3 regions of the Paenibacillus sp. FSL H3-0469 genome follow, and region 2 is predicted to be linked to each of the others. Evidence: riboswitches for the same ligand, from Rfam matches in the RefSeq annotation. Region 2 holds a riboswitch; each other region holds the start of a gene.
The links. A riboswitch is a leader RNA that binds a small molecule or an ion and turns the genes downstream of it on or off. The one in region 2 is predicted to bind cobalamin.
Positions count from the first base shown of each region.

Region 1: it holds a riboswitch for cobalamin, as region 2 does, so the genes downstream of both, NSS83_RS28880 (energy-coupling factor ABC transporter permease) here and NSS83_RS24715 (S-layer homology domain-containing protein) in region 2, are expected to answer to the same signal.
Region 3: it holds a riboswitch for cobalamin, as region 2 does, so the genes downstream of both, NSS83_RS22235 (anaerobic ribonucleoside triphosphate reductase) here and NSS83_RS24715 (S-layer homology domain-containing protein) in region 2, are expected to answer to the same signal.

Region 1 is NZ_CP150302.1:6,624,824-6,628,074, forward strand. Features, by position in the region: gene NSS83_RS28875 (ArsR family transcriptional regulator) at 1-757, opposite strand, end outside; cobalamin riboswitch at 897-1,091, shown strand; gene NSS83_RS28880 (energy-coupling factor ABC transporter permease) at 1,376-2,140, shown strand; gene NSS83_RS28885 (energy-coupling factor ABC transporter substrate-binding protein) at 2,140-2,433, shown strand; gene cbiQ (cobalt ECF transporter T component CbiQ) at 2,430-3,218, shown strand; gene NSS83_RS28895 (ABC transporter ATP-binding protein) at 3,231-3,251, shown strand, end outside.
Region 2 is NZ_CP150302.1:5,634,437-5,637,687, forward strand. Features, by position in the region: gene NSS83_RS24710 (hypothetical protein) at 1-386, shown strand, start outside; cobalamin riboswitch at 988-1,181, shown strand; gene NSS83_RS24715 (S-layer homology domain-containing protein) at 1,395-3,251, shown strand, end outside.
Region 3 is NZ_CP150302.1:5,044,837-5,048,087, reverse strand. Features, by position in the region: gene NSS83_RS22245 (sugar phosphate isomerase/epimerase) at 1-676, opposite strand, end outside; gene NSS83_RS22240 (MTH1187 family thiamine-binding protein) at 724-1,032, opposite strand; cobalamin riboswitch at 1,373-1,604, shown strand; gene NSS83_RS22235 (anaerobic ribonucleoside triphosphate reductase) at 1,914-3,251, shown strand, end outside.

The DNA.
Region 1 (3,251 bases), 990 kb from region 2:
GGGTGACTTCCGACAGCTTTTGCCCGTCCATGAAGGTGCCCGACTGCGTAATCCGCAGCTGCTTGAGCAGGCCGTATTGATTGGTGAGTGCAGGCCACCAGGCCGGGGTGTATTTTCCCGGATTATCTCCGTAGTCACCGGGGCTGGTCCAGAAGCCAAGCGATTGTCCGTTCAGCGTGAAGGTAATATCCGACGGCCAGTTATTGTTAATCGACGGGGCTTCGGAGGCGATCTCCATCGTGATGGCAAGCTCCTCCGGCTGCTGGCTGGACAGCAGGAAATTCGGGATTTTATACTCGACGAACCCCTTGCCGAACCAAAGAATTCCGGCGTTCACCCGCTCCTGGTCCCAGAAGTAACGGGGATCGTCGAAGTGCCCGATGACCCTCTCCGTCGTAGACAGTCCGCAGGTAGGCTCGATCTGGAAGTCGGAATAATGCCCCACCGGGATGTCCTTGCGGTATCCTCTGCGCGGAGTCCGGGCTTGTCCCGGAAAAACAATCTCTGCCCCGTCGGCGGCCAGTGTACAAATCTTCTGCAGCCCGCTTTTACCGGGAGCCATGTGGCTGGTGATCAGCCCGGCGGCTTCCAGCTTTCGCACATGCATGGTCATAATCGCACTGCTGAGCTTGAGGGCTGCGGCCAGCTCCTTCACGTTCATGGGCTTATCGGACAGCAGCCGCAGCATGTGCAGACGCACGGTACTGGACAGGGCCTCGTACACGGGCAGGGATTGTTCGGTTAGATCAAGTTTCATCAGATGCCTCCACGTTCAAGTTATATAGTTAATAATTATATTACTCAAATAAAATTTCTACAAGCCATGATTGGCTGCAGGACAGCTTTTCCAATTTATATCACAGACACGCTGAGCCGGGTCCGCTATGATGTGAGATGAATTAGCGATGAAACAAGGTGCTCTTGCCGGATGCGGCAAGGGATAACAGGGAATCGGGTGCAACTCCCGAGCGGTCCCGCCACTGTATGGAAGAGCTGCACTTCATGAGGTCACTCGGGAAGCCCCGGGGAAGACGAAGCCTGCGGCGCCTGTATTCCAAGCCAGGAGACCTACCTTGTCGACGCACACCACGACTCTACGCGGATAGGAGCGGTGTACGGATAGGTTAATGAGAAGAGGCGTTCTGCCCTGATGGACCGGAGGAATCTTGGAGCTTAGCGAGGGCACCGGTTGATAGCTGCGGGATACAAGGATACGGACCATAGTGATGGGACGAAGTAAGCCCCTTGTTCTGCTTGGCTTCAGGCTGCGCACTCCATCGAATTTGCCTGCGTACATACACTCCCACCCTTTAGGGTGGGTTTTTTGGGCTTTATGATCTTAGATTGGGAAATCAACAAACATGGAGGGTGACAAATGAAAAAACACAGAGGGTGGAGCTTTGCGGCACTGGTTGCCGGATTTACGGTCTACTTTATGCTGAACGAACCGGGTACGGCCCGCGCGATGCACATTATGGAAGGATTCCTGCCGGTAGGCTGGGCGGTGTTCTGGTGGGCGGCGTTTATCCCGTTCTTTGTGCTGGGAATCTTCAAGCTGAGAGTCATGACCCGGGAGAACCCGGAGCTGAAGCTGCTGCTGGGTCTGGCCGGGGCGTTTACCTTCGTTCTGTCCGCGCTCAAAATGCCTTCCGTTACCGGAAGCAGCTCCCACCCAACCGGTACCGGACTGGGTGCGGTAATGCTGGGGCCGCTGCCCATGAGCGTAATCGGCTCGATTGTCCTGCTGTTTCAGGCGCTGCTGCTGGCGCACGGCGGGATCACTACGCTTGGGGCCAATGCGTTCTCGATGGCGGTGGCGGGTCCTTTTGCCGGATATGCCGTGTATAAGCTGATGATGAAGCTGCCGGACCGCGAGAAGCTGGCTTTGTTCTGTGCGGCAGCGGTAGCTGATCTGAGTACGTATGTAGTGACTTCCTTTCAACTGGCGGTGGCTTTTCCGGCGGCGGATGGCGGCGTTCTGGCTTCTTTTCTCAAATTCGGGGGAATCTTTGCCGTGACGCAAATCCCGCTGGCCATCAGTGAAGGGTTGTTGACGGTACTGCTGTGGAATTGGCTGAAATCGTATAGCCCGAATGAATTGTCGCTGCTGAAACGCAAGGTGAACGGAGGAAGAGCCTAATGAGCAATAAAATGAAAAACGGACTGATGCTGCTGGTTGTTATTCTGCTGGTTATTCTGCCGCTGCTGCTGGTCAACGGGGAATTCGGCGGGGCGGATGATGCGGCTGAAGGTGTAATTACCGAGATTAATCCTGATTATAAGCCGTGGTTCAAGCCGCTGACTGAGCTCCCGGGGGAGACGGAGAGTATGCTGTTTGCATTGCAGGCAGCGATTGGTGCCGGAGTGATCGGTTATACCCTGGGGCTGCTCAAGGGCAAGCAAGGCGGGACGAAGCAGCATAGCAGCAAGTGATCCGGCGGATTGACGTTCTCTCCTACAATAATGCGCTGCGCCAGTTGTCCCCTATGTGGAAAAGCTCGTTCGCAGCCCTGATGTTCCTGCTCTCTTACACCGTACATCCGGTACTGCAGGCTGCAATCACCCTATGGATGATGTCCTGGTGTGTATTGCAGGCCCGTATTCCCTTCCGTGCTTATGGCATGCTGTTCGGCACAGCGCTGCTGTTCTATGCGCTTAGCGTACCGGCACTGCTCGTGGAATTCGGGCATCCGGCAGCGGGTCAGGCTGGTATATTCCCGCTTCCGGGACTGAACCTTCCGGTATATGTTACAGCGGCGGGGCTTCAGCGGGCAGGGGGGCTGCTGGCCAGAATCTCTGCTTGCATGAGCTGTTTCTTTTTCCTGATGTTCACTACTCCGTTTAGTGAGCTTTTGCAGGTGCTGCGCAGGCTGCGGATGCCGCAGATTGTCCTGGAGCTGATGCTGATTATGTACCGCTTCCTGTTCCTGCTGAGTGATGCAGCGCATGGTCTGCTGCTGGCCCGCAGACTGCGCGGAGGCCGCCGTGGCTACAAGGCTAGACTGCGGGAGACTGCGGCCATGGCAGGAGCGTTGTTCGGCAACACGATGCACCGTTATTACGGATTATCGCAGGGGCTGCTGGCGCGCGGATTCACAGACGAGATTATTCTCCCGCCATATACAGCGCGTCCTGTGCCGCGGCGCTATTCAATCCAGGCTTATGCCGGTATTGCGCTGCTGCTGCTGGCTGAAGCGTACTTTATCTCTAATACATGAAAGGAGCCGGCCATGGATCAGGAATCTAGCTTG
Region 2 (3,251 bases):
CGAAGGGTGAAGCAGGCGCCGGAGTGGACGGCGATGCGAAGGGTGAAGCAGGAGCCGGAGTGGACGGCGATGCGAGCGGTAAGGCAGGCGCCGGAGTAGACGGCGATGCGAAGGGTGAAGCAGGTGCCGGAGCGGACGGCGATGCGGACAGTGGAGCCGCCGCCTCTCCAGCGGCGGCGGGGAATCTTCCGTCACGCGTATACGAGGTGACGGTGGAGCTATCAGCAGGCGCGAAGCTGGCGGCGGGTGATATGATCACCGCCGGAAGATACTCGCTGAAGCTGGCGGCAGATCCGGGCAGCGCCCCGGAAGCTACAGCTACAGCCGCGCCTAGTGCGGAGCCATCCGCTTCCGCAAGCCCGGAAGCGGACACGGATGCGGAATAACACAGCGGCCATAAGCAGGCTGCGTAAGCTTTTAACTAACGCGATCGGGTAGTGCTCAGAGTAATTCAATCGACATATGTGAATTGTAGCCTATAAGTGCGCTGATGTCCGAAAGAAGCTTCTCAATTGCACTTCGTACACTAGAATCAGGCATAATGGAGTTAATATGGCGTTCTGTTGTATTTGGTGCAGTAGATTTTTGGGATTTGGCCCGGCTGAGGGGATTTGCCGGAATTGATGGTATGAAGTGCAACAGAATGCGTTATCAGCTGCTTTTATACTAATTCTGATGTACATAATACAATCGGCCTTCTGCCGGTGTCTCCATAGGTGCGCTAGTGTGTTGATTAGCAGTAGACCAACGTCTTGATTAGCAGCAGAAGAGTAACTTTTTATAGTCCTGAATAGTACGATGTGCCGGAGGAGCGGGCATGTGCTGTTCAGGATTTTTGTGCGGAATGGGCTGAGCTTTGGGGGAGCTGGAATAGATGTAGCTTGTCTATAGACATACAGGGGAATAGTCGATATGATGGTTTGAGAATATTAAAATTTAATAAGCTTGAGGAAAAGGTGCAGATTGCCTTAGAGACCGCGCGCTGTCGCTAGCAGATGCTGGCAGGGCTATGTCTAATAGAGGAATCTGCTTAAAAGGGAAGCCCGGTGCAAGTCCGGCGCGGTCCCGCCACTGTAAATACGGAGCAACTCCTGAAGAGCCACTGTCTGCTAAGCGGATGGGAAGGCGGGGGAAGCGGTGAAGTATGAGCCAGGAGACCTGCCTTTTTCGATGTTGTTTCTATTCTTCGGGGGTAAGAATGTGAAGCAGATGCTGATATTGGCGAGGGCTGTATGTGCTGTATAGTATGTAATGTGGGAGAGTAATCAACTCCCTCAGCCGCCCTGTGCGAAAGTTCTTCCCCGGCCGCCCTGCATAGGGCGGTCTTTAGGTTGCTGCTCTATCTGCGTAAGGAAGCAGGATTTATCCATTCTATTTCAGGAAAGAGGTTAGTTATGAAGAACCATTCTCTATCATTCAGGTTCACACGGTTGGGACTTGCTGTTATCATGCTGTTTGCACTGCTGGGAGCAGCCGTAGCCCCGGCAGGACAAGCTGCTGCTGCACAGGCAGGCGGAACTTCCGCACCGGCGGTATCCGCTCTGCCCGCAAGTGAGGCAGCCAGTGTGACCGCTGCGGTCTATGCTACTGCAGAATACATGCTGAAGAACGGAGTCCAGTCGGACTGGCAGGCGATTGGCCTTGCACAAGCAGGCTACAAGGTTCCAGCCAGCTATCTGAAGGCGCTTGAAGGTAAGCTGAGTGAGGCTAAGGGTGTTTTTGCCAGAGCTACGGACTATGCCCGCATCACACTTGCTGTTAAGGCACTGGGCGGCGACCCTGAGAAGGTGGCAGGCTATAACCTGATCGAGAAGCTCTACAATCACGAGGCAATTACCGGCCAGACGCTGAATAATCCGGTCTATGCACTGCTGGCTCTGGATTCCGGCAGTTATACAATCCCGGCAAATGCGAAATGGACACAGTCTAAGCTGCTGGCAGAGATTCTGGCGAAGCAAAACCCGGACGGCGGCTTCACCCTGACCACGGGTGCGAGTGATCCGGATATGACAGCGATGACGCTGAATGCACTGGCTGGACACAAGCAGGAAGCAGCCGTGAATACTGCTGGTCAGCGGGCGGCAGCCTGGCTGGCTAAGGCACAGGACAAGAACGGCGGATATGGCGACAGCAGCGAGAGTGTGGCTCAGGCCATTATCGGTCTGTCTGCCTTCGGCATTGATCCGGCGGGAGCAGAGTACACCAAAGGCCAGATCAATCTGGTCAGCAAGCTGCTGAGCTTCAGCGCAGAGGGTGGCGGATTCGTCCACACTGCGGGCGGCAGCTCCAATCCGCTCTCAACGGAGCAGGCTCTGGAGGCTTTGGTAGCGTACAAGCTGTTTGGTACAGGCGGCAAGCTCTTTGATTTTAGCGGCACACCAGTGAAGAATCCTCAGGTAAGTGTCTCGGTTACTGTGGAAGGTCCAAATGGAACCTTGGCTGAGGGCAGCGTGTACGCCGGAAATGTACTTAAGGCACTGGAAAAGACAGCCGCCGCTAAGCGCCTGGCCCTGGTCAATGAAGCAGGCAATTATGTGACGGGGATCGGCGGCGTGATTGCGGGTACTTTTGGCGGATATGATGGCTGGATGTATGTGGTTGCCCGCGGCGGAGCATGGATCTATCCAAGTGTAGGGATGGGCGATTTCGCGCTGGAGGAGAATGACCGCATAGTAGTCTATTATGGCGGGGACAACACGCAGGTGGTTGATGCCGTAACCGTGACTCCCGCACAGCCGCAGCCTGGACAAGAGCTGAAGGTGCAGGTAACCCAGAAGCAATGGGTATGGAATGAGGCGACCTTCACCTCTGATCCGGTAACTTCACCGGCAGCAGGCGTACAGGTAACCATCGGCGGTAAAACAGCAGTTACAGATGCTGCGGGCGTGGCTGTTGTGGTCGGAGGTCTGCCGGCGAATAAATATACCCTGACGGTTACGGGATATCTGAAGGATAAAACCCCAGCAGTTGTCCGTCATACGGTCCCGGTAACGGTGGCTTCTGCGGCGGCGGACCGTCCGGCTTTTGCCGATGTGAAGTCGATCTCGCCTTGGGCGCTGGAGTCGGTATACACGGCGTATGACCGCAAGCTGATGAATGGTGTGAGTGAGGGCAGTCTGCTGTTTGCACCGAAAAAGAATATTACTCGTGCTGAATTTGCAGCACTGCTGCTGCGCTTAACCGGGAACGAGCCGTCTGCGGCGTCTTCCGCTGGGGCCTTCAGTGATGTTAAGGCGGGTACATGGTATTAT
Region 3 (3,251 bases), 590 kb from region 2:
TTCCGCTCTGCTCCGCGATCTCGAAGACGCTCCGGAAATCTACCTCTCCCTTTCCAAGATCAGTCTCCTCATTGTCTGCTCCGAAATCCTTAATGTGGACCAGCGGAACACGTCCGGCGTACCGTGATACATATTGAGCCGGGTTAGCTCCGCCCCTGTGTACCCAGCCCAAATCGAACTCTGCCAGCATCTGCTCCGCAGGAATCTGCTCCAGCCAGATATCGATGACCGCCTTGCCGTCAACCTCTGCGAATTCATAATCATGGTTGTGATAACCGTACTGCATCCCTGCCGCCCGGACCATCGCGGAAGCCTTCTCCAGGAATGGAATGATTCTTGTTACATCCTCTATGGAAGGGTTCGGCGGAAGCGGTGCCGACGGGGTGATCATATATTGCAGTCCGAGCTCTATACCGTATTCAATCTCTTTGGCTAATGCCTGTTCCATCTTATCCAGACTGCTGAAGTCCAGGCCTACATGCGCCGAAGGGGCAGCCAGGCCAAGCTCATCCAGCTTACGGCGCAGTTCCCCTGCAGATACACCGAAATAACCGGCGAATTCCACTGCGTGGTACCCCATCTCTGCCACCTTGGCCAGTGTACCGAGGAAATCGCGTTCCGTCTGGTCACGCAATGTATACATTTGAATTCCGATCTGCTGTGCTGCTTCTGTCATGAAGAATCCGCTCCTTATCGGTTAATTCTGATTAGATACTATAATGGTTACTCTCCTTGCAGCTTGCGCTCCACGGATTCCAGCTTGCTGCGGCTGGTGGAGGGCTTGTCGCGCCGGTCGTCGATCTTGAGCGAGGTTGAGACTCTCTGCGCCCCGGCGGTGAACGGCGACTCATGCAGCGCTTCTACCGCAGCCAGAATCCGCGCTACCGGCCCTTCAATAATCGTTCCCATGGAAGTAAGCTCGTAGGTTATGCCCTCCACCGTCTCCAGCACGCGCTGCATCTCGGCCACATAGCTGCTGAGGCTGGTACTGCCTGTGCCAACCGGAATAACGGTCACTTCGCCAATTGCCATCGTAATCACCCTCCTGATTATCTGATCTGCCTGCCCCCTGATTATCCTCTTATTGTACCGCTTCGCCAAGCTTCCCACAAATCCCCTGCCCGCCCCGCTACTCTCTCAATATTCGTTAAAAAGATTACGAGGATTAGACGCACTCTATTTATGGATTCTTTGTGGCGTATTTTCGGAGAATTTATGAAAAATTCAAGGCAGATTTAGAGGAAAGTTGTGGATTACCTGTGGACTAACTGTGGATCAGCTGTGAGTAAAAGCGCCGAACCCGCTCCCCGTGCGGGATTGCAAAAAAACATTTACAAACACAATATATTGCGGTACGTTTATTGAACGATATCAAAATATAGTAGAAACAGGTGTTTCACCCCTAGTAATAGAGGTGAGACTTAATAGGGAAGCGCGGTGCAAAGCCGCTGCGGTCCCGCCACTGTAACCGGATGCTCCCAGGGTGCGATGCCCAGGGCCGCATTCTCCGGCTAATTGCCACTAAGGGGCGGAATAAGCCCCCCGGGAAGGCGCCGGAGGAGTTGCCGGAAGCCAGGAGACCTGCCTGTTTCGGTGGCACCGCTTAGACTCCTGCGAGGAACAGGGGAGGTGTCCGTATGCGGCCTGCCATAGCAGAGTTAGCCTTCCGTCAATCGGGCCAGAGGCTGCCGATACCTGAGGACGATCAAATGATTATCTTCAGGTATCGGCTCTGCGGAATATACAAGAACGGGCGAAAGCTATTCGTCCCTTGTCTGCTCGTATATTCCACCCAGACCACAGGCAAATTTCCGCTTTCTGGAGCTTTGCATCCTGCATTCGGGCATTTCCGGCCTTCCCGGCCGGAGGTGCTTTTTTAACGCTTACAATACCCGAGAGGAGAGAGTTATATAATGACACTGCTGGAGAAACGTTATAACGAAGGACAAGCTGCACAGGAGGATCTTTTGGAAGAGGTCATTCATCTGGGACGGGATATTATCGACAGCCGGGATCTGGATCTGCTGCGCGAGAACGCCAACCTGAACGGGGAGAGCTTTTCCGGCAAAATGAGCAAGTTCGGCAGTGAATACTCCAAATGGTATGCCCGCAACTTCACCATGCCGCCACAGCTGGTACAGGCTACCTTGGATAATGTCGTCTATGTACATGACCTTGATCAATACGCCATTGGAACCACGAACTGCATCTTCATTCCGTTCGAACGGCTTCTCCGTGAAGGCTTCAATACCGGCAACGGCAGTGTACGGCCTCCCAACTCGATTATGACGGCGATGTCGCTGGTGGCGATTATTTTCCAGTCACAGCAGAATGCGCAATACGGCGGCGTATCCGCCAACAAGCTGGATTATGATCTGGCCCCTTATGTTACCAAATCCTTCTCCAAGCTCTTCCGCAAAGGTCTGGAGTATTTCGAGGAGAATGCAGAAGTGTCTGAGCTTGGGGAGATTACGATGAGCCGCAGCGATCTGGCTGAGCAGTATCCGCGCGCCTTCCGTTTTGCCCTTAAGGAGACAGAGAGCGAGACTCTGCAGGCCGCAGAGAGTATGGTACATAACCTGAATACGATGTCCAGCCGCTCCGGCGGACAGATTCCTTTTACCAGCATCAACTACGGCACCTGTACCTCCCCGGAGGGCCAGCTTGTGATCAGCTCGCTGCTGACGGCCACCATGAACGGACTGGGCAGCGGAGAGACGCCGGTGTTCCCGATTCAGATCTTCAAATGTAAGCAAGGCATCAACCAGCAGCCGGGTGATCCTAACTACGAGCTGTTCCTGAAGGCAGCCGAGTGCTCGGCGCGCAGATTGTATCCGAACTTCGCCAACCTGGACGCTCCGTTGAATATGCAATATTATGATCCGGCTGACCCGGATACCGAATTCGCTACCATGGGCTGCCGCACCCGTGTGCTCGGCGACCGCTTCGGACGTAACCACTGCTCCGGCAAAGGCAACCTGTCCTTCAACACGCTCAACCTGGTGCGTCTTGGTCTGGCCCACGGCACGATAACCAACCGCCGTCTCGCTGCTGATGAAGAAGGGTTCTTCGATGACCTCACTCACTATATGGATATTGCGCTCGACGGCCTGCTGCACCGCTTCCGTATTCAGGCTTCCCAGAAGGCCAAAGCCTCCGATTTCATGATGCGTGAAGGCGTCTGGGAGGGCGGCGAGCAGCTTGCCCCTGATGACAGCGTAGGCGAACTGCTGAAGCACGGCAGTCTGTCG